Regions from separate parts of the Comamonas sp. 17RB genome, predicted to be linked through region 2. Evidence: riboswitches for the same ligand, from Rfam matches in the RefSeq annotation. Region 2 holds a riboswitch; each other region holds the start of a gene.
The links. A riboswitch is a leader RNA that binds a small molecule or an ion and turns the genes downstream of it on or off. The one in region 2 is predicted to bind cobalamin.
Positions count from the first base shown of each region.

Region 1 (6,484 bases), on a different contig from region 2:
CAAAGCTTCTTCCCGTCACCGTCCTGTCTGGCTTTCTGGGCGCAGGCAAGACGACGCTTCTCAACCACATCCTCCACAACCGCGAAGGCCTGCGCGTCGCGGTCATCGTCAACGACATGTCCGAGGTCAACATCGACGCAGCGCTGGTGCGCGAAGGCGGCAGCGACCTGTCCCGGACCGAGGAAAAACTGGTCGAAATGAGCAACGGCTGCATCTGCTGCACCCTGCGCGAAGACCTGCTGGTGGAGGTGCGCCGCCTGGCCCGGGAAAAGCGCTTTGACTACCTGGTGATCGAATCCACGGGCATCTCCGAGCCGTTGCCGGTGGCCGAGACCTTTACCTTCACCGACGAAGCGGGCGCCAGCCTGTCGGACATTGCGGTGCTGGACACCATGGTCACCGTGGTGGACGGCTTCAACTTCCTCAAGGACTACGAATCCCGGGACAGCCTGCAGGGGCGCGGGGAATCAATGGGCGAGGGGGACGAGCGCAAGGTGGTGGACCTGCTGGTGGAACAGGTCGAGTTCTGCGATGTGCTGGTGCTCAACAAGACCGACCTCATCACCGGGGCAGAGCGCCTGCGGCTCATCGCCATCCTGAAGACCCTGAACCCGCGTGCATGCATCGTGGAATCCAGTTTCGGCAAGGTGCTGCTGGCGTCGGTGCTGTCCACCAAGCTGTTCAATTTCGACGAGGCGGCCAAGGCCCCGGGCTGGCTGAAAGAGCTGCGTGGCGAGCACACACCGGAAACCCAGGAATACGGCATCGGCAGCTTTGTCTACCGCGCGCGCCGGCCGTTCCACCCCAGGCGCTTTCACGCCCTGGTGGGGTCCGAATGGCCCGGTGTCATTCGCTCCAAAGGTTTTTTCTGGCTGGCCAGCCGCCCCCTCTATGCGGGCAACTGGTCGCAGGCCGGCGCCGTGTGCCGCCATGGCCGGGCAGGGCGCTGGTGGGCTGCCGTGCCCCGTGAACAGTGGCCGCGCGAGCCCGAGTCGCTGGCCACCATCACCCAGCACTGGGACGAGCGCGTGGGCGATGCCCGCCAGGAACTGGTGCTGATCGGCATCGGCATGGACGAATCGGCGCTGCGCCAGCGGCTGGATGCCTGCCTGCTGACCGACCACGAGATGGCCCTGGCCCCCAAGGCCTGGACCGGCTTTCATGACCCGTTCCCGGCCTGGGACTGACGCGGTGCATGCCCGGCTGCAGCCTTTATGCAGCGCTGCGCTCCATCAGCTGCCAGGGCATGCATTCCGGATGTGTCCGGCGTGTTGTGTCCGTTGCGGACATGTGTCCTGAACGATAATTCCTCGCTGCATTGAGATACATTTCAATGCTTGTTACGAGGTGCTGCATTGGCCTGACGGCCACTGGAGTTAAACGGGAAGCAGGTGCACTCCATGGAGTGCAATGCCTGCGCTGCCCCCGCAACGGTAAGCGAATCACCCTCTGCACCCAGGTAAGACCTGAAGCCACTGCGCACTGCGTGGGAAGGCGTGGAGTGGGCCGAAAGTTCCAGGACGGATGTCCCGGGACATCGGCATTTCGCGAGCCCGGATACCGGCCTTGTCACTTTTGTTGGACGCCGCGGGTGAGCGCGCAGTCCAGGTTGGATGGGTTCGTGCGCCGAGCTGTCCCGCCTGCGCATGCATGCCTGCGGATGTTTTCTTGAATCGGCCTTGCGGGAGAGCAGGGCCATCTGGAGCCGCGCATGCGCACCCCTTCCCGTGTTTCCCCAGGCCCCCTCTGCGGGCCTGTCGCTTTTCCCCTTTCCGCCCTGAAGCCCGTGACCGCCGGCGCCGCGCTGTGCTGCGCGCTGTGGGGTGCCCACGCCCAGGGCGTGGCCGACCACACCGCGGCCTCTGCTGCTTCTGCCGCCACGGCCGCTGCCTCCGCATCGACTTCGACATCGGCACCGACTGCCGCGCTGGGCGATGTCTTCGTCACCGCCACGGCCCGGCCCGAGGACCGTGCCCGCATTGCCGCCACCACCCAGGTCATCGACCGCCAGGACATCGAACGCTCGTCGGCCCGCTCGGTCACCGACCTGCTGGCCGAACATGCGGTGGGTTTCCTCAGCGAATGGACGGCGGCCCAGACATCGCTGAACCTGCGCGGCGCCGCCACCGACGGCCAGGGGCGCGACTTCAAGGGCCAGGTGCTGGTGCTGCTCAATGGCCGCCGCGCCGGCACGGCCAATCTGTCCAAGCTCAGCCTGACGGATGTGGACCGCATCGAAATCGTGCGCGGCCCCGCCTCGGTGGTGTACGGCAGCCAGAACATGGGCGGGGTGATCAACATCATCCTGCGCACCGGCGCCAGCGGCCCGCTGAACCGCGTCACGGTGACCGGCAGTTCCTGGGGCGGCTGGAGCACCCAGGCCCAGACCGCAGGCACCAGCGGCATGCTGGACTGGTATGTGGGCCTGAACACCAGCGCCCGCGATGACTACAAGTCCGGTGACGGCGGCACCGTCATGCAGAACACCGGCTGGAAGCGCCGTGGTGCGGTGGCCGCCCTGGGGCTGCAGATCGACAGCCTGAACCGGGTGGAGCTGCAGGCGCGCACCGACGGCATCTACAACGCGGGCTTCCGGGGATCCGGGTCCAACATCTACAGCAAGGACAACCGCGACAACCGCTCGCTGGACCTGACCTACACCGGCGCGCTGGCCGATCAGTCGGTCAGCTGGCTGGCGCAGGTCTACCACTTCGTGGACGAGGACGAATTCAACTGGGCGTCCCCCGTCATCAAGAGCGGCACCAACCCGGTGCCGGGCACGGCGCGCGACTACAACGACCGCAAGCTGGACGCCACCGGCATCCGCCTGCAGCCGCGCTTTCGCCTGTCTGCCGCCAACGACCTGCTGGTGGGCGTGGACTGGGAACGCAGCCATCTGCGCTCGGACCGCTTCCGCGTGGCCATGCCCGGCGGCCCGGCCGGCCAGGTGGCGCCGTACGACAACAACCAGACGGAAGAAACCAAGGCGCTGTACCTGGAAGACGCCCACACCCTGCTGGACAACCGGCTGACCTTGCGCGGCGGCCTGCGCAAGACCTGGGGCGAGACCCGGTTCGACCCCACGCCCAACCTGGCGTTTGCCCAGTCCAATGTGCGCAAGTACGACACCCACACCTGGTCCCTGGGTTCGACCTGGAAGGCCACCGACGACTGGAACCTGCGCGCAGGCATCGCCACCGGCTTCCGGGCGCCGACTGCCACCGAACTGGCCGCCGACTTCACCGCCGTGGGCGGCGGGCGCACCTTCGGCAACCCCAATCTGAAGCCCGAGACCAGCCGCCAGATCGAAGTGGGCGCCACCTTCACGCAGCCGGGCTGGAAGGTGGACGCAGCGCTATTCCAGAACGTCATCTCCAACCGCATCACCACCGTATCCCGGGGCCCCAGCACCAACACCTCGGACTATGCCAACAACGCCGCAGAAGTCGTGGCGCGCGGCCTGGAGCTGACCACCAACGTCGACCTCAAGCAGGTGCTGGCCCTGGGCCTGCCGGGCCAGTCGCTCAGCGCCTTTGCGGGCGGTTACTACCACTTCGACATGCGCGACAAGGGCGCGGCGCCCACCGCCAACACCGACCGCGTGCAGCGCATGTACCGCTTCCAGGCCTCGGCCGGCATGCGCTACGCGCAGGGCATGGACCGCAATGCCGGCGACTGGAGCATGCAGCTCACGGCGCTGCTGCGTGGACCGATGTGGTACGACACCGAAGAGAACCTGCTGGTGCCGCAGGGCGAACCCAGCAGCACCTACATCCACCGCAAGGGCGCCTTCACGGTGTGGAACCTGCGCGGCGACTACCGGGTGAACCGCAGCGTGAAGCTGTTTGCGGCGGTGAACAACGTCTTCAACCTGAACCGCAGCCCCATCTTCATCGCCCAGGACCGCTCGCCCTGCCTGGCGGATGCGCGCTTCCAGAACGGCGGCTGCGGCACCTCCATGCCCGGACGCGAGCTGATGGTCGGCCTGCAGGCCGACTTCTGAGGCCAGGCTGCATGCACAGGCCCGCCAGCCCCCTTCCGGAAGCACCCCAGGACGCACTTTCGGGTGCAGTTCCTGACGCGCTTCCGGGCGCACTGTCCCGGCGCGCCGTGCTGCGCCGCTGGGGCGCGGTGGCGGCGGGCGGCGCCCTGCTGCCCGGCCTTACCGTGCCCACGGTGCAGGCCGGTCCGGCCGGCCCTGCGGGGGCAGCAGAGCAGGCCATGCAGGCGGCCTCGGGCATCCACCTGAAGGATGCCCTGGGGCGCGCCGTCTGGCTGCCTCGGCCGCCCCGGCGCATCGTCACCATTTTTTCGTCCAACACCGAACTGGTCGCCGCCCTGGGGCTGGTGGACCGCATCGTCGGTGTCGAGGACTTCACCCGCTACCCGGCCGAGGTGCTGGGCCTGCCCAAGGTCGGCGGCCGGCTGGGATTTTCCGTGGATGCCGTGGTGGCCCAGCGCCCGGATCTGGTCATCGTGACCCCGGCGCGGCAGGCCGCCACCCAGCTCGTCGCGCCCATGGAACGCATAGGAGTGCCCATCATGGTTTTGCTCAGTCGCACCCTGCAGGAGGTGCTGGACAACATCCGCCTGGTGAGCCAGGCCTGCGGCGAGCCCGAACGCGGCGCTGCATTGGCCCAAGCCCTGCATGCGCGGCTGCAGGCCGTGGATGCCACCGTGGCCGGCCGGCCGCACCTGCGGGCGCTGATGGTCACCGGGCGCGCGGGCAACGGCATGCTGCTGCTGGCCCGCCCGGGCACCTACACCGGCGAAGCCATGGTGCGCGCCGGCTGCCAGCACGCACTGCCGGCGCTGGGCGTGCTGGCCCAGGTGTCGCCCGAAGCCGTGCTGGCCGCCGACCCGGATGTGCTGCTGTTCGCCGGCAACCAGGCGGGGCTGGACGATCTGCTGCACCAGCCCGGCTGGCGCGACATGCGGGCCCTGCGCCAGCGCCACTGCTGGACCGTGTCCCGCTCCGAATTCCTGATCCCCGGGCCGCGCACCTTCGACGGTATCGAATCGCTGGCCCGGCAACTGCACCCGATATGACTTCACGCACAACATGGGGGGCCGCGCTGCTGGTACTGGCCCTGTGCCTGCTGGGCGCGGCCTGCGCCGGCCACCAGTGGGCCAGCGTGCCCGAGCTGTGGCGCGCGCTGAGCGGCGACGATTCCCTGCACAGCCGGCTGCTGCTGCAGTGGCGCCTGCCACGCGTGGCGGCGGCGGCCTGCGTGGGCGCGCTACTGGGCCTGTCGGGGGCCATCTTTCAAGGCGTGTTCCGCAACCCGCTGGCTGAACCCTATCTGCTGGGCGCATCCGGCGGTGCGGCCCTGGGCGCCACAGTGGCCCTGCTGGTGCCGCTGGGCCTGCCCCAGGGCCTGGTGCTGCCGGTGCTGGCCTTTGCCGGCGCCTGGGGCTCCACCTTGCTGGTGCTGGCCGTCGCCCGGGCTGCGGGCGCGCTGGATGCGGCCGGCCTGCTGCTGGCCGGCGTGGCGCTGGCCGCCATGCTGGGCGCGCTGCGTTCTTTCCTGATGCTGGCCCTGTCCGATGAAACCGTCAGCCTGCAGGTGGTCATGAGCTGGGTGCTGGGCGGCATCCAGACCCCGTCGTGGAACGGCCTGCTGGTGCTGGCCGGCATCACCCTGGGCTGTGTGGTCGCCACACGCCCGCTGGCCCGCGGCCTGGACCTGCTGGGCCTGGGCGACACGGTGGCCAAGGGCTTTGGCCTGAACCCGGAGCGCTTCATTCCCCTGGCCGTGCTGGTGGGCTCCCTGGTGGTGGCGGCCGCCGTGGCCTACGGTGGGCTGGTGGCCTTTGTCGGGCTGGCCGCACCGCACATTGCGCGCTGGATGGTAGGGCCCATGCACCGGGTGGTGCTGCCCGCCAGCGCCCTGGTGGGCGCCATCGTCGTCACCGTGGCCGATGCCCTGGCGCGCAGCGTGCTGCCACCGGCGGAAGTGCCGCTTGGGCTGATCACTGCCATCGCCGGTGGCCCGTTCTTCATCATCCTGCTGGCGCGGCGCCTGCGCGCGTCATGACCGTGAGGTTTCCCATGCACAAGCCGCAGGACGCACCGGATACAGCAGCCGCGCCGGATGCACCTGGTGCACAGCCCGTACTCGCCGCCCAGGGCCTGGTGCTGCAGCACCGGGGCAGCCGGGTGGTGGACCAGGTCTCGCTGGCGCTGCCCGCGCGCGGCGCCATTGCGCTGATCGGCCCCAACGGGGCCGGCAAATCGTCGTTGCTGTCCATGCTGGCGGGGCTGCAAACACCCAGCCAGGGCCAGGTCCTGTGGCGCGGGGCGCCGCTGCAGCGCCTGTCTTTCGCGGAGCGCGCCCGTTGCATCGGCTACATGCCCCAGCGGTTTTCACCGTACTGGGATGTCACCCTGGCAGAACTGCTGCAGATGCGCCTGGGCCCGTCTGTGGACATGGACGGTGTGCTGCAGCAGCACGGGCTGCAGGCCTTTGCCAGCCGGCGCTGG
Region 1 is NZ_JASHHY010000001.1:722,221-728,704, reverse strand. It holds gene zigA (zinc metallochaperone GTPase ZigA) at 1-1,187, shown strand, start outside; cobalamin riboswitch at 1,329-1,583, shown strand; gene QM470_RS03130 (TonB-dependent receptor) at 1,787-4,003, shown strand; gene QM470_RS03125 (ABC transporter substrate-binding protein) at 4,111-5,049, shown strand; gene QM470_RS03120 (FecCD family ABC transporter permease) at 5,046-6,038, shown strand; gene QM470_RS03115 (ABC transporter ATP-binding protein) at 6,053-6,484, shown strand, end outside.
Region 1: linked by a shared signal. The riboswitch ahead of QM470_RS03130 (TonB-dependent receptor) and the one ahead of QM470_RS03920 (TonB-dependent receptor domain-containing protein) in region 2 are both predicted to bind cobalamin.

Region 2 (6,484 bases):
AACGCCTGGTGGCCGAGATCCGTGCCCGTGGCGCCGTGCCGCTGCTGGTGGGCGGCACCATGCTGTACTTCAAGGCGCTGTTTGAAGGCCTGGACGAGATGCCGGCCGCCGACCCGCAAGTGCGCGCCGCGCTGGATGCCCAGGCCGCCGACATCGGCTGGCCCGCCATGCACGCCCTGCTGGCCCAGGTGGACCCGGTCACCGCCGAGCGCCTGGCGCCCGGCGACAGCCAGCGCATCCAGCGCGCCCTGGAAGTGTGGAAGATTTCCGGCAAGCCGCTGTCCAGCTTCCATACCGCGAAAGATGCATCGGCGCCGCGCTTCGATGCCACGCTGTTTTCGCTGGAACCGACCGACCGGGCCTGGCTGCACCAGCGCATTGCCCAGCGCTTCGAGCAGATGCTGGAGCACGGCCTGGTGGACGAGGTGCGCACGCTGCGCGCCCGTCCCGATCTGCACCTGGACCTGCCCAGCATGCGCTGCGTGGGCTACCGCCAGGTGTGGGAGGAACTGGACTGGCAGGAGCGCCGCGACAAGCCCGCGCTGAACATGCACCTGGTGCGCGAAAAAGGCATTGCCGCCACGCGCCAACTGGCCAAGCGCCAGATCACCTGGCTGCGCAGCATGCCCCAGCGCCACCCGATTGACTGCCAGGCCCCCGACGCCATCGTGCAACTGGTGCAAGCGGCCTGGGGTGTAGTGCAGGCCAGCCTGCCCAAGTAAGCCGCCTCTCCCGTCTCCCGCCGTTGACTGCCTTCACCATGTCCTTGCCAGCTGCCAGCACACCGCCCGCCAACGTTCAGGTCGTGGACCTGGCCAAACGCTATGGCACAGGGGCCGATGCGGCCACGGTGTTCGAGCAGGTCAACCTGGAGGTGGTGGCGGGCGAGTTTGTCGCCATCGTCGGCGATTCGGGCGTGGGCAAGTCCACGCTGCTCAACTGCCTGGCCGGGCTGGACCGCTGGGACCAGGGCCAGGTGCTGCACCAGGGCCAGGACATCGGCCGGCTGGACGAAGCCGGTCTGGCTGTCTGGCGCCGTGCCCATGTGGGCTTTGTGTTCCAGGCCTTTCACGTGCTGCCGCATCTGAGCGTGGCGCAGAACGTGGCCCTGCCGCTGATGCTGCTGGCGCGTGGCACCCCGGCCGAGCAGGACGCCCGCGTGCAGGCCATGCTGGCGGCCGTGGGCCTGGGCGATATGGGGCAGCGCCTGCCCCAGCAGCTCAGCGGCGGCCAGCTGCAACGGGTGGCCATTGCCCGCGCCCTGGTGCACCGCCCGGCCCTGCTGCTGGCCGACGAGCCCACCGGCAATCTGGACCCGGACACGGCCGCCCGCACCATGGACCTGTTGGTGGCCCAGACCCGCGAAGCCGGCGCCAGCCTGGTGCTGGTCACCCATTCCCCGGACGCGGCGGCCCGCGCCGACCGGGTGCTGCGGTTGACGGCCCGGGGCATTGCGGCGGCCTGAACAACGCCGGCCCGCGGGGCCGTGCTAGCGGCGCGACTTCAGCGCGGCGTCCACTTCAAGGTGACAAAACCGGCGCGGCCACGCTGGTTGTAGCCGTAGGCAGTTTCATAGACCTTGTCGGTCAGATTGGCCACACGGGCCTGCACCGCCCAGTCCTTGGCGAACTGGTATTCGGCGTGCAGGTCCACGGTGGTGTAACCGCCCAGGTCCACCGTACCCTGCTTGTCGGTGCGCTTGCCGGCATACAGTGCGCTGGTGCCGAACTTCCAGGCGCCGATACGCTTGTCCACCGACAGCGTGGCCTGGTGCTCGGGCAAACGGTCCGTCAGGCGCTGGCCCTTGCCATCGACCGCATCCAGGTGCTCGTAGCGTGCCGACAGATCCCAGCCCTGCCACTGGGTGCTGTAGCCCAGCGACCAGCCCTTCAGGCGTGCGCTGTCGATGTTGAAGGGGAACCACATGCCGGTGCCGTCGTCGGCCCAGGAGATCAGGTTCTTGACCTTGTTGTCGAAGCCCGTCAGCTTGAACTCGTGGCCGCCCACGCTCCAGTCCAGCCCGATTTCGTTGCCCTTGGAGCTTTCGGGCTGCAGGTTGGGGTTGCCGGACATGGGGTAGTACAGGTCGTTGAAGGTGGGCGCCTTCATGCTGCTGGCCCGTGCCACGCGCGCGCGCAGACCGGACAGGACTTCGTAGCCGTAGCCAATGCCCCAGGTGTTGTAGCCGCCGAACTGGGAGTTGTCGTCACGGCGCAGGTTGAGCTGCCAGGAATGCGCCGCGTGGCTGCCGTTCAGGCCGGCATAGGCGGCATTGGTCGAACGGTCCTTGTGGTCGTAGCGCTCGGACGAGGCAATCTGCTGCTCCAGACGCTCCAGGCCGGCCACCACCACACCCACCGGGGTCTTGATCTCGTTGCCCCATTTGTATTCGGTCTGCTCGGTCTGGAACAGGTCCTGGTAACGGTCGGTACGGCCCTCCAGGCGGTGGTGGGAACGCTGCTTGTCATTGGAACGCGACACGCTCAGGGTGCTGTTCCAGTTGGCAGACAGCCTGCCCGACAGCTTGAGCTGGCTAGTGGCGGCACGGAATTCGTTGTACGAACCGTTCACCAGCGGCATGCTCCAGTCGGGCATGAAGATGTAGTCCTGGTCGAACTCGGAATAGCTGTCCGCCCGCATCAGATTGGCATCCAGGCGCCAGTCGGCATTGAAGGCATAACCCAGTGCCGCCGTGACCGAGGTCTGGTTGAACTTGTCGGCATCGGAGCGGAATTCGGCGCTCTTGCGGTTGGTGGCCGAGAAGCCAGGGTCGATGACGCGCGCCATGTTCAGGCTGTAGTTCCAGCCGGACTGCTCGCCTGCAAAACCGCCATCGGCCTTTTTGTAGCCCGCGCGGCCCCAGGTGAGTGCGGCATGGGGCACGAATGCCTGCTTCACGCCCTTGCCCTGCTTGGTGAAGATCTGGATCACCCCGCCAATGGCATCGCTGCCATACAGGGCCGATGCCGGGCCGTGCACCACCTCGATGCGCTCAATGGCTTCCAGCGGCAGCGACTCCAGCGTGGGCGTGCCCAGCGTGGCCGAACCGAAGCGCACCCCGTCCACCAGCAGGACCACCTGCTTGCTGCCGCGGATATAGACGCTTTGCGTGTTGCCGCGGCCGCCGTTGCTGGACATCTGCACGCCGGCAAAGCGCTGCAGCACTTCGGCCAGCGAGCGGCCTGCCGAGTTGCTGATCTGCTCTTCGGTGATCACGCGCACATCGGCCAGGGTTTCGTCCAGCGGCGTTTCAGAGCGGGTGGCGGTCACCACCGTGGTGGACAGGGGCACGTTTTGCGCCGCAGCATGCTGGGCCAGGCAGGCCGCGGCCAGGGCCACGGCCGCCAGAGGAAAACGCACGGAAGCGCGCTGGCCTTCCGCTGGGAATGGTTGGAAATTTCGCATGGATGCACACATGGTTGGCACCGGCGTCCCCGCCCGTGCTTCACACAACCAGCAACCCGGGTCTGCATGCACAGCGGCACGCCAGCGGATGCTGGACCTGTTTTGGCCGGTATCCAGACTGGCGCACGGCTTGCCAAGCCTTCCCAGAGCGCATGGCTCCAGTGGCAAGAGATGGCAAGCGGGTCCTGCGGGACCTGTGCGCTCACTGTTGCGGGGGCAGTACATGCTGTGCCAGCGCGGGCGCCGGCGTCCATGTTTCCCGTTTAACCGCAGCGCCAGAACAGCGCTGCAAGCACCAAAACCCCGCATTGTAGGCAGCAGGCTGACACGGGGCTTGTAGGATGGCGAATGCCCTGCCCATGGAACCCTGGGCCGCGCAGGCGTGCCCACCCGCCCCGGGGGCGGTGCACACCGCTGTTTTGCCCTGGAACCTCCGTGCCCGCCTCACCCTCTCTCACCGCTTCTCCGCTGCCGCGCCTGCTGGCCAGTTTTTCGCTGCAGGAGTACCGGCGCCAGCCCTGGCGCAGCCTGACCGCCCTGCTGGCCATTGCGCTGGGCGTGGCCCTGGGTTTTGCGGTGCATGTGATCAACCAGTCGGCGCTGGATGAGTTTTCCCGCGCGGTGCGCAGCGTCAACGGCCAGCCAGATCTGGAATTCCGTGGCATGCGCGCCAGCCTGCCCCAGAGCATTTACCCGCTGATCGCGCTGCGGCCCGAGGTGCAGCATGCCGCGCCGTGGATCGAGGGCACGGTGCAGATCGACAGCACGCCCGCCACGGCCGTGGCTGGCGATCACGCGCCGCATGCCATCCCGGAACCACTGTCGCTGCGCCTGCTGGGCGGCGATGCCTTGCAGTCGGCCCCACTGGCCCCTGCGCTGCAGCCCCGGCTGTTTGCCGACCAGGACCGGTTGCAACTGTTCGCGCCCGACGCGGTGTTTCTGAACCCGGCGGCACTGCAGGCCCTGGGCCTGGACGAAGCCAGCGCCCCCGGCGCCCTGCTGCCGGTGCGCGTGCACACCCATGCCGTGACGCTGCGCGTGGCCGGCACGGTGGCGGCCGGCGGCGCCCCGCTGGCGGTGATGGACATTGGCGCCGCCCAGGACCTGCTGGGCCAGGACGGCCAGATCCAGCGTGTGGATGTGCTGCTGCGCAGCGGCACCGGCCGCAGCGCCTTCACCGCCGCGCTGCGTGCCCTGCCCGGCTGGCCGGCCCAGGTGCTGGTGCAGCAGCCGGGCGGTGAGCAGCAGCGTGCGGCCGAGATGTCACGCGCCTACCGCGTCAACCTGACCGTGCTGGCCCTGGTGGCGCTGTTCACCGGGGCGTTTCTGGTGTTCTCCGTACTGGCGCTGAGCGTGGCGCGGCGCGCACCGCAACTGGCGCTGCTGGCCGTGCTGGGGCTCACGCCCGCGCAGCGCATGCGCCTGGTGCTGTGGGAAGCCGCCCTGCTGGGCATGGTCGGCAGCGCGGCCGGCATTGCGCTGGGCACCGGACTGGCCTGGCTGGCCCTGCGCATGCTGGGCGGGGACCTGGGCGGCGGCTACTTTGCCGGCGGCCAGCCCCCGCTGCTGTGGAGCGCACCGGCTGCCGCCACCTTCTTTGCCCTGGGCCTGGCCGCCACCGTGGCCGGCGCCTGGTGGCCGGCACGCACGGCCCGTGCACTGCCGCCCGCGGCCACGCTCAAAGGGCTGGGCGCCGTGGGCCAGACGCCTGCGCGCGCCTGGACCGGCCTGGCCCTGGTGGCCGCCAGTGCGCTGCTGGCCAGCGTGCCGCCCATTGGCGGCATTCCCCTGGCCGCCTATGTGGCCGTGGGACTGATGCTGCTGGGCGGCATGGCGCTGCTGCCCTGGTTGCTGGATCGCGTGCTGGGCGGCCTGCAGCGGCTGTGGCCGGCCACGCTGCGCCAGCCGCTGTCCATGCTGGCGCTGGAACGTGCCCGCCGCATGCGGGCCAGCGCCAGCGTGGCCGTGGGCGGCGTGGTGGCCAGCCTGAGCCTGGCCGTGGCGCTGACGGTGATGGTCACCAGCTTTCGCGGCAGCATGCTGGACTGGCTGGACGCCGTGCTGCCCTCGCCGCTGTACCTGCGTGCGGCCGGCGGCTCGTCCAAATCCGACGCGGCGCTGCTGCCGCCCGCGTTGCTGCAGGCCGTGCGCGACCTGCCCGGGGTGAAACGCGCCCAGCCGATGCGGGCCACCAGCCTGTGGCTGGACCCGCAGCGCCCGGCCATCAGCCTGCTGCTGCGCCCGCTGCACGGCCCGCAGGCCCAGCAGCTGCCGTGGGTGGGGGCAGCGCCTGCCCAGTCGGTTCCGAACGGCATGGTTGCCGTCTACGTGAGCGAGGCCGTGGCCACGCTGTATGGCGTGCAGGCCGGCCAGCCCTGGCCGCTGCTGGACCGTGCGTTCAGCACCGGGCAGGCCGGCAGCAGTGCTGCCGGGACAGACGGCCCGGCCACTGCCCCCACGGCCGGCGCAGTAGAAACGCGCTTTTTCATTGCCGGCATCTGGCGCGACTACATCCGCCAGTTCGGCGCGGTGGCCATGGACTGGGGCGACTACCAGCGCCTGACGGGCGATGCCCGTATGTCCGAGCTGTCGCTGTGGCCTGCTGCGGGCGAAGACCAGGCCACGCTGCAGCCGCGCATCGAAGCTGCCCTGGCCCGGCTGTCCGGCGGGCAGGCTCCGCCGCTGGAATTCACCAGCAGCGCCGCGCTGCGCCAGCGCTCGCTGGAGATTTTTGACCGCAGCTTCGCCGTTACCTACTGGCTGCAGGCGGTGGCGATCGGCATCGGGCTGTTCGGCATTGCCGCCAGCTTCAGCGCCCAGGTCCTGGCACGGCGCAAGGAGTTTGGGCTGCTGACCCACCTGGGGCTGACGCGCCGGCAGATCCTCACCGTGGTCGCCGGCGAGGGGGCGGCCTGGACGGCCATGGGAGCGCTGGCCGGCACCTTGCTGGGCCTGGGCGTGGCCGCCATCCTGGTGCACGTGGTCAACCCGCAAAGCTTTCACTGGACCATGGAGCTGCGCCTACCCGCCGGGCGCCTGCTGGCCCTGGCCTGCGCCGTGGTGCTGGCCGGCACCCTGA
Region 2 is NZ_JASHHY010000002.1:141,925-148,408, forward strand. It holds gene miaA (tRNA (adenosine(37)-N6)-dimethylallyltransferase MiaA) at 1-722, shown strand, start outside; gene QM470_RS03915 (ABC transporter ATP-binding protein) at 761-1,465, shown strand; gene QM470_RS03920 (TonB-dependent receptor domain-containing protein) at 1,504-3,360, opposite strand; cobalamin riboswitch at 3,493-3,720, opposite strand; gene QM470_RS03925 (FtsX-like permease family protein) at 3,874-6,484, shown strand, end outside.

Region 3 (6,484 bases), on a different contig from region 2:
GCCGGCCCTGGTGCATCACCGCCAGCCGGTCGCAGGCCAGGGCCTGGTTCAGGTCATGCAGTGCGATCACCTTGGTGATGGGAAGGTGCTGCACCAGTTGCATCAGCGACAGCTGCTGGTGCACGTCGAGGTGGTTGGTGGGCTCGTCCAGCAGCAGCACTTCGGGTTGCTGCGCAAGGGCCCGGGCAATGTGTGCACGCTGGCGCTCGCCGCCCGACAGGGTGTGCCAGGTGCGCTGCGCCTTGTCCTGCAGGCCGACGGCGTGCAGGGCCTGGTGCACGATGTCCCGGTCCCGTGTGGAGAGCGGCTGCAGGGCCGACAGCCAGGGGGTGCGCCCCAGCTCCACCGCGTCCCAGACGGTGATGGCATCCTGTGTGTGTGCGCTTTGCGCTACCAGGGCCAGCTGGCGGGCAATGCTGCGGCGTGGCATGCGGTGCAGTGCCTGGTCCCCCAGCAGCACGTCGCCGGTTTGCGGGCGCAGCACGCCGGACAGCAGGCGCAGCAGGCTGGACTTGCCCGAGCCGTTGGGTCCGATCAGGCCCAGCATTTCTCCGCTGTGCACCTGCAGCGAGACGTTCTGCACGATGGGCGTGCCCTGTACCTGCCAGCCGAGCTGGCGTGCCTGCAGTGCCACCGCAGGCCGTGTGGAGGGCGTGGATGCCGTGGGCATGGAGGGGGTCTTCATGCCCGGCGCCCCTGGGCCTTGAGCAGGATGAGCGCAAACACGGGGGCGCCCACCAGGGCAGTGATGACGCCGATGGGCAGGACCTGGCCGGCGATCAGCGTGCGCGAGACGACATCGGCCGCAATCAGGAACACGGCGCCAATCAGTGCGCTGGCGGGAATCAGCCGCCGGTGGCGGACGCCGACCAGCAGCCGCGCGGCATGCGGGATCACCAGCCCGACAAAGCCGATGGCGCCGACGATGGAGACCATCACCGCCGTCATCAGCGCGGCCGCCAGCAGCAGGGTCAGTTGCACCCGGCGCACCGGAATGCCCAGTGCGGCGGCGGATTCGCTGCCGAAGGTGAAGGCGTCCAGCGAGCGGGCATGCAGCAGGCACAGCAGGGTGCCGATGCCGGCGACCGTGGCGGTCAGCAGCGTGTCCGGCCAGCGCACGCCGCTGAGGCTGCCCAGCAGCCAGAACATGATGCCGCGCGCCTGTTCGGCGCTGCCGGACTTGGTGATGACCAGCGAGGTCAGGGCGTTGAAAAGCTGTGATCCGGCAATGCCGGCCAGCACGATCTGTCCGCTGTTGCGCAAGCCGCCATTGCCGGCGGCGTGGGCCAGCAGGGCGACCAGGGCAAAGGCGCACACCGCGCCGAAGAAGGCGCCGGTGGTCATGGAGATGGCGCCTGCGCCCAGGCCGGCCACGGTGACCAGCACCGCCCCGGTGGAGGCGCCTGCCGAGATGCCCAGCAGATACGGCTCTGCCAGCGCATTGCGCAGCAGCGACTGCAGGATCACGCCGGAGATGGCCAGGCCCGCGCCGCAGCTGGCGGCCACCAGTGCCCGCGGCAGCCGGTAGTTCCAGACGATGCCCTGGGTGATGGGGTCGACGGCGGACAGCGGCTGGCCCAGCAGCTGGTGGGCCAGCACCTGAAAGACGGTGTGCGCGGAGATGTCGGTCTCGCCGATGGCGATGCCCAGCACGACCGCGATCAGCAGCAGGGCGGCGGCCGCGGCCACCACCCAGGCCGTGCGCAGCAGCCGGCCGCCAGCGGTGCCGGCTGCGTCTGCGCGAGGGAGTGCAGTCTCTGCTTGCATGGAAATAGGGGGCTGCCGTGCAGGGCGGCACGGCAGGGGGCTTTCTTCTTGCTGTTCTTACTTGGCTGCGCCTTGCAGGCGGAGCACGGCCTCGGCAATCTGTTCCATGCCGTCGACCTGGCGGATCGAGCCTTGCAGGGCATCCGCATCGACGATGACGATGCGCTGGTGCTTGACGGCATCCATGTGCTGGGTGACCGGGTCCTTCTTCAGGAATTCCAGCTTCTTCTGGTAGTCATCGGCAGGGAAGCGGCGGCGGTCCATGCGGGCAATGATCAGAATCGAGGGGTTGGCCTTGGCAATGGTTTCCCAGCCCACGGTGGGCCATTCTTCGGTGGAGCTGACGACGTTGCGCAGGCCCATGGACTGCATCATGTAACCGGCCACACCGTTCTTGCCGGCCATATAGGGGTCGGCCGCCAGATCGGCGCTGGAGAACCACAGCGCCGCCGACAGGTCTTGCAGCTTGGAGGCCTTGACCTTGGCGATGGCCTGGGCCTGGCGTGTGCCGAGGTCCTTGACCAGGCTGTCGCCGCGCGCCTGCACGTCAAAGATCTGGGCCAGCTGGTGAATGCTCTTGTACAGGGACTTCACGTCGTAGCCGGCCGTGCGTGTGCCGTCCGACCCCACCAGGTTGTTCTTGCCTTCGCAGTCGGTGGGCATGGCGTAGGTGGCAATGCGCAGGTCGTGGAATTGCTCGCGGGTGCCGACCACGCCGTCCTTGCCGACCATCCATTCGAACTGGGACACGACCAGCGCCGGGCGCTTGCCGATCACCGACTCGAAGCTGGGAATGTTGTCGGACAGGCGTGGAGCCTTGTCGTTGACGGCCTTGAACTGCGGCAGCACCGGGTTGAACCACAGCGCCGTGCCGGCCACCTTGTCGCCCAGGCCCAGCGCATACAGCATCTCGGTGCCGCCCTGGCCGATGGTGACGGCCGAAGCAGGGGCCTTGTCGAAAGTGACGGTGTGGCCGCAGTTCTGCACCTGCAAGGGATAGTCCGTGGCGTGGGCGGTGAAGGTGGTGGCCAGCAGGGCGGTGCAGGCAAGGCTTCGGATCAGCATCAGGCTCGTCTTTCCAGGTTGGGCAGGGACCACTGGAAGACAAGGCACAACCCACGCTGTGCGTGCGGGCCGCAGCGGCGCCGGAACGACAGAGTCACGAGAAATGGCTCACTTCCCGGACACCCCGCCGGCAATGAATGGTTGGTGCTTTGGCAGGTCTCCTGACTGGCAGATCAGCGCCTCGCGACCACCTTCCCAAACTGGCGTTCAGTGGTGTGTCGGTCGCGGGCTCATTGCCTACAGTTGCGGGGGCAGTTCCATTTGGCAGGCAGCGCCAGGGGCGCGGTCTGCACTGGATTCCCTCATGCGGCCAGCGTACGCCGGTGCATGTCCTTGCGGAACCAAAGTTCGGGTAATGTAGCTGATTTTGTAGCGGCAGCCCCCCACGGCAGCCTGTGCGCATGGCGGTTTCGAGTCTGGCATGACCCTGTCTTTGTCCCTGTCCCATCTGATTTCCATTCAGCCGGTCGAGCGCCTGCAGGAGGTGGACGGTTTTCTGCGCGATGCACGCGTGCAGATGTTCGGTGCGCGCGTGTCTGCCCAGGACACGGCGGCGGACCTGCTGCATTTCGAGCAGGTGTACGGGGGGGGCGGCGGGCGGATGTGGGCGGCCCACGATGCGCAGCGGGGTGTGGTGGGCAGCATTGCCTACCGCCCGTACGACGGCCGGTTTGCGCAGCTGGATTTCGGGCCGCTGGCCGTGGTGGAAGTGGTGCGCCTGTTTGTGGCGCCGGTGTGGCGGCGACAGGGGCTGGCACAGGCCTTGTGGGCCACGCTGCAGGCCCACGCCCGGGCCCACGGGGTGGAGGTGCTGTACCTGCACACCCACCCGTTCTTGCCGGGGGCGCTGGAGTTCTGGCAAGGCAACGGGTTTGCGGTGCTGCAGCGCGAGGCCGACCCGGTCTGGCAGACCATCCACATGCAGTGCCTGTTGCCGCCTGCGCTGCCCACCGCAGCGTGCACTTAGCTGTCCCCGTTGCGCGAAGGGTGTGCTGCCGCTCCTATAATTTGCGCTTTGAACAGGAGCTCTGCATGGCGCATGCCCATGCCGGGTGAAACGGGAAGTCCGGTGACCTTCGCCTTCGGGTGGGAAGCATTCCGGCGCAGCCCCCGCTGCTGTAAGCCTGACCGCCACACGTTGATGCCACTGGGTACGCTACCTGGGAAGGCCGTGTGTGCGGTATGACGGCGAGCCAGAATACCGACCTGTTCGATTGCAGTGGTATGCCACGGGGTGTGGGCTGTTTGCTGACTGGCCCTTTCCACCGCTTTGGCGGTGCGACCCGGGTCTGTCGCACGCATCGCTTCCCCACCGCATGCTTTTTGTTGCGTGGCGGCTCGGGGAGAGCATGGTTCAACCGTTCACACATCGGCATGCCCGGCGCATGCCTGTCCCAACATCCGTGCAGGGCGCGGGCATGGCTGCGCGCTGCACTGCGGATGTCTCCATGGCGCGGCCTGCCGGGCAGGACCGGCGCATGCACCCCCTGACCTGCGGCGCGCAGCGGCTGTTCGGCCGTGTCCGTGGCCGTAACTGTGGGCGTCATGGCGGCCAGGCGGCCGTGGGCCCTGCCGCTGCACAGCCCTTACATCGCCCACGCCGCGCACACTGCGCCGGCACCCCCTTCACTGGCAGCGGGCACTGAGGCCGCAGCTTTCTTTTTCTTCGGAGCACAGGAGTTTCTGACCATGAGTACGCACCACAAGATCCCCGCCACCATCGTTACCGGCTTTCTGGGCAGCGGCAAGACCACGCTGCTGCGCCACATTCTGCAGAACGCCAATGGCCGGCGCATTGCGGTGATCGTCAACGAGTTCGGCGAACTGGGGATCGACGGCGAGATCCTGCGTGGCTGCGGCATCGGCTGTGAAGACGAAACCAATCCGCAAAGCGGTCAGCTCTACGAGCTGGCCAACGGCTGCATGTGCTGCACCGTGCAGGAAGAGTTCTACCCGGTCATGCGCCAGCTGATTGCGCGGCGCGACGATATCGACCACATCCTGATCGAAACCAGTGGCCTGGCCCTGCCCAAGCCCCTGGTGCAGGCATTCAACTGGCCCGAAATCAAGAACGCCTGCACGGTGGACGCCGTGATCACGGTGGTGGATGTGCCGGCGACGGCCGCCGGCCAGTTTGCGGCCAACCCGGCGGCCGTGGATGCCCAGCGCAAGCAGGATCCGAATCTGGACCATGAGTCCCCGCTGCACGAGCTGTTTGAAGACCAGCTGATTTCCGCTGACCTGGTGGTGCTGAGCAAGCTGGACCTGGCCAGCGCGCAGGACCGCGCCAAGGTGGAGGCCATCGTGCGCGAAGAGGTGCCGGCCCAGGTGAAGATCGTGGCGGCCGAGCATGGCCAGATCGACCTGGGGGTGGTGCTGGGCCTGTCCAGCGCTTCGGAAGAGAGCATCCATGAGCGGGTGGGCCACCATGAGCATGGCGAAGGCGAGGAACACCACCACGACGCGCACGACCACGATGCCTTCGATTCCGTGGTGATCGAGCTGCCCGAGGTGGACCGGGATGCCCTGCTGGCGTGCCTGGCCGACATCGTGGCCGAGAACACGGTCTACCGCGTCAAGGGCTTTGCGTCCCTGGAAGGCAAGCCCATGCGCCTGGTGGTGCATGGCGTGGGCAAGCGCTTTGACAGCTATTTCGACCGCCGCTGGCGTGATGACGAGGCACGCAAGACGCATCTGGTCTTCATCGGCCACGATCTGGAAGAGGACCGCATCCGCGCCGCGTTGAACGGTCTGACCGCCGGAGCGCTCTGATGCATTTGCTTGCCGTCCAGCCCGGGGGCTTTGTCGATGACGAAGCCTTTGTCTCCAGCCTGGGCCAGTCGCCGGCCGATGTGGTGGTGCTCAGTGCAGCCGACACCACGCTGGCCTTGCTGGCCGAGGCCTATGGCCAGCTGCAGGCCAGCGCCGCGCAGCAGGGCCTGGAGCCGGGCAGGGACGGCGAGCGTTTGCCGACGGTGCGGCTGGCCAATCTGATGCATCTGCGCCAGCCGGCCTCGGTGGACCTGTACGTCGATGAGGTGCTGCAGCATGCCCGGGTGATTGTGGTCGACCACCTGGGTGGCGAGAGCTACTGGCCCTATGGCACGGAGCGCATCCGCGAGGTGTGCCGCCAGAACGGCATTGTGCTGGTGATGTTTTCCGGGGATACGACGGAAGACCTGAACCTGCTGCAAAAGAGCACGGCCTCCGTGGAGCAATGCCGTAGCATCTGGCGCTATCTGCGCGAAGGCGGGGTGGCCAATGCCCGCGAGATGTTCCGCTATCTGTGGCACAGCTTTCTGCAAGGGCCGCAGCCGGCGCTGGCGCCGCGCCCACTGCCGTCTGCTGCGGTCTACCACCCCGCGCACGATGCGGCGACGGCCGCACACTGGCTGGAGCCCGGGCCTTGGCAGTGGCAGGCCGGCGCGCCCGTGGTCATGGTGGTGTTCTACCGTGCCCACCTGCAGTCGGGCAATACGCAGGTGTTCCACCAGCTGTGCCAGCAGCTGCTGGCGCAGGGCATGAACCCCTTGCCGCTGGCGCTGCTGTCGCTCAAGGATGCGACCAGCCTGGCCTTGCTGCACCAGCTGTGCGGTGCGCACCAGGTGTCGCTGATTCTGAACACCACGTCGTTTGCGCAGTCGTCGCTGGA
Region 3 is NZ_JASHHY010000001.1:155,789-162,272, reverse strand. It holds gene QM470_RS00690 (ABC transporter ATP-binding protein) at 1-685, opposite strand, end outside; gene QM470_RS00685 (FecCD family ABC transporter permease) at 682-1,767, opposite strand; gene QM470_RS00680 (ABC transporter substrate-binding protein) at 1,825-2,832, opposite strand; cobalamin riboswitch at 2,967-3,193, opposite strand; gene QM470_RS00675 (GNAT family N-acetyltransferase) at 3,254-3,799, shown strand; cobalamin riboswitch at 3,837-4,056, shown strand; gene cobW (cobalamin biosynthesis protein CobW) at 4,522-5,604, shown strand; gene cobN (cobaltochelatase subunit CobN) at 5,604-6,484, shown strand, end outside.
Region 3: linked by a shared signal. The riboswitch ahead of QM470_RS00680 (ABC transporter substrate-binding protein) and the one ahead of QM470_RS03920 (TonB-dependent receptor domain-containing protein) in region 2 are both predicted to bind cobalamin.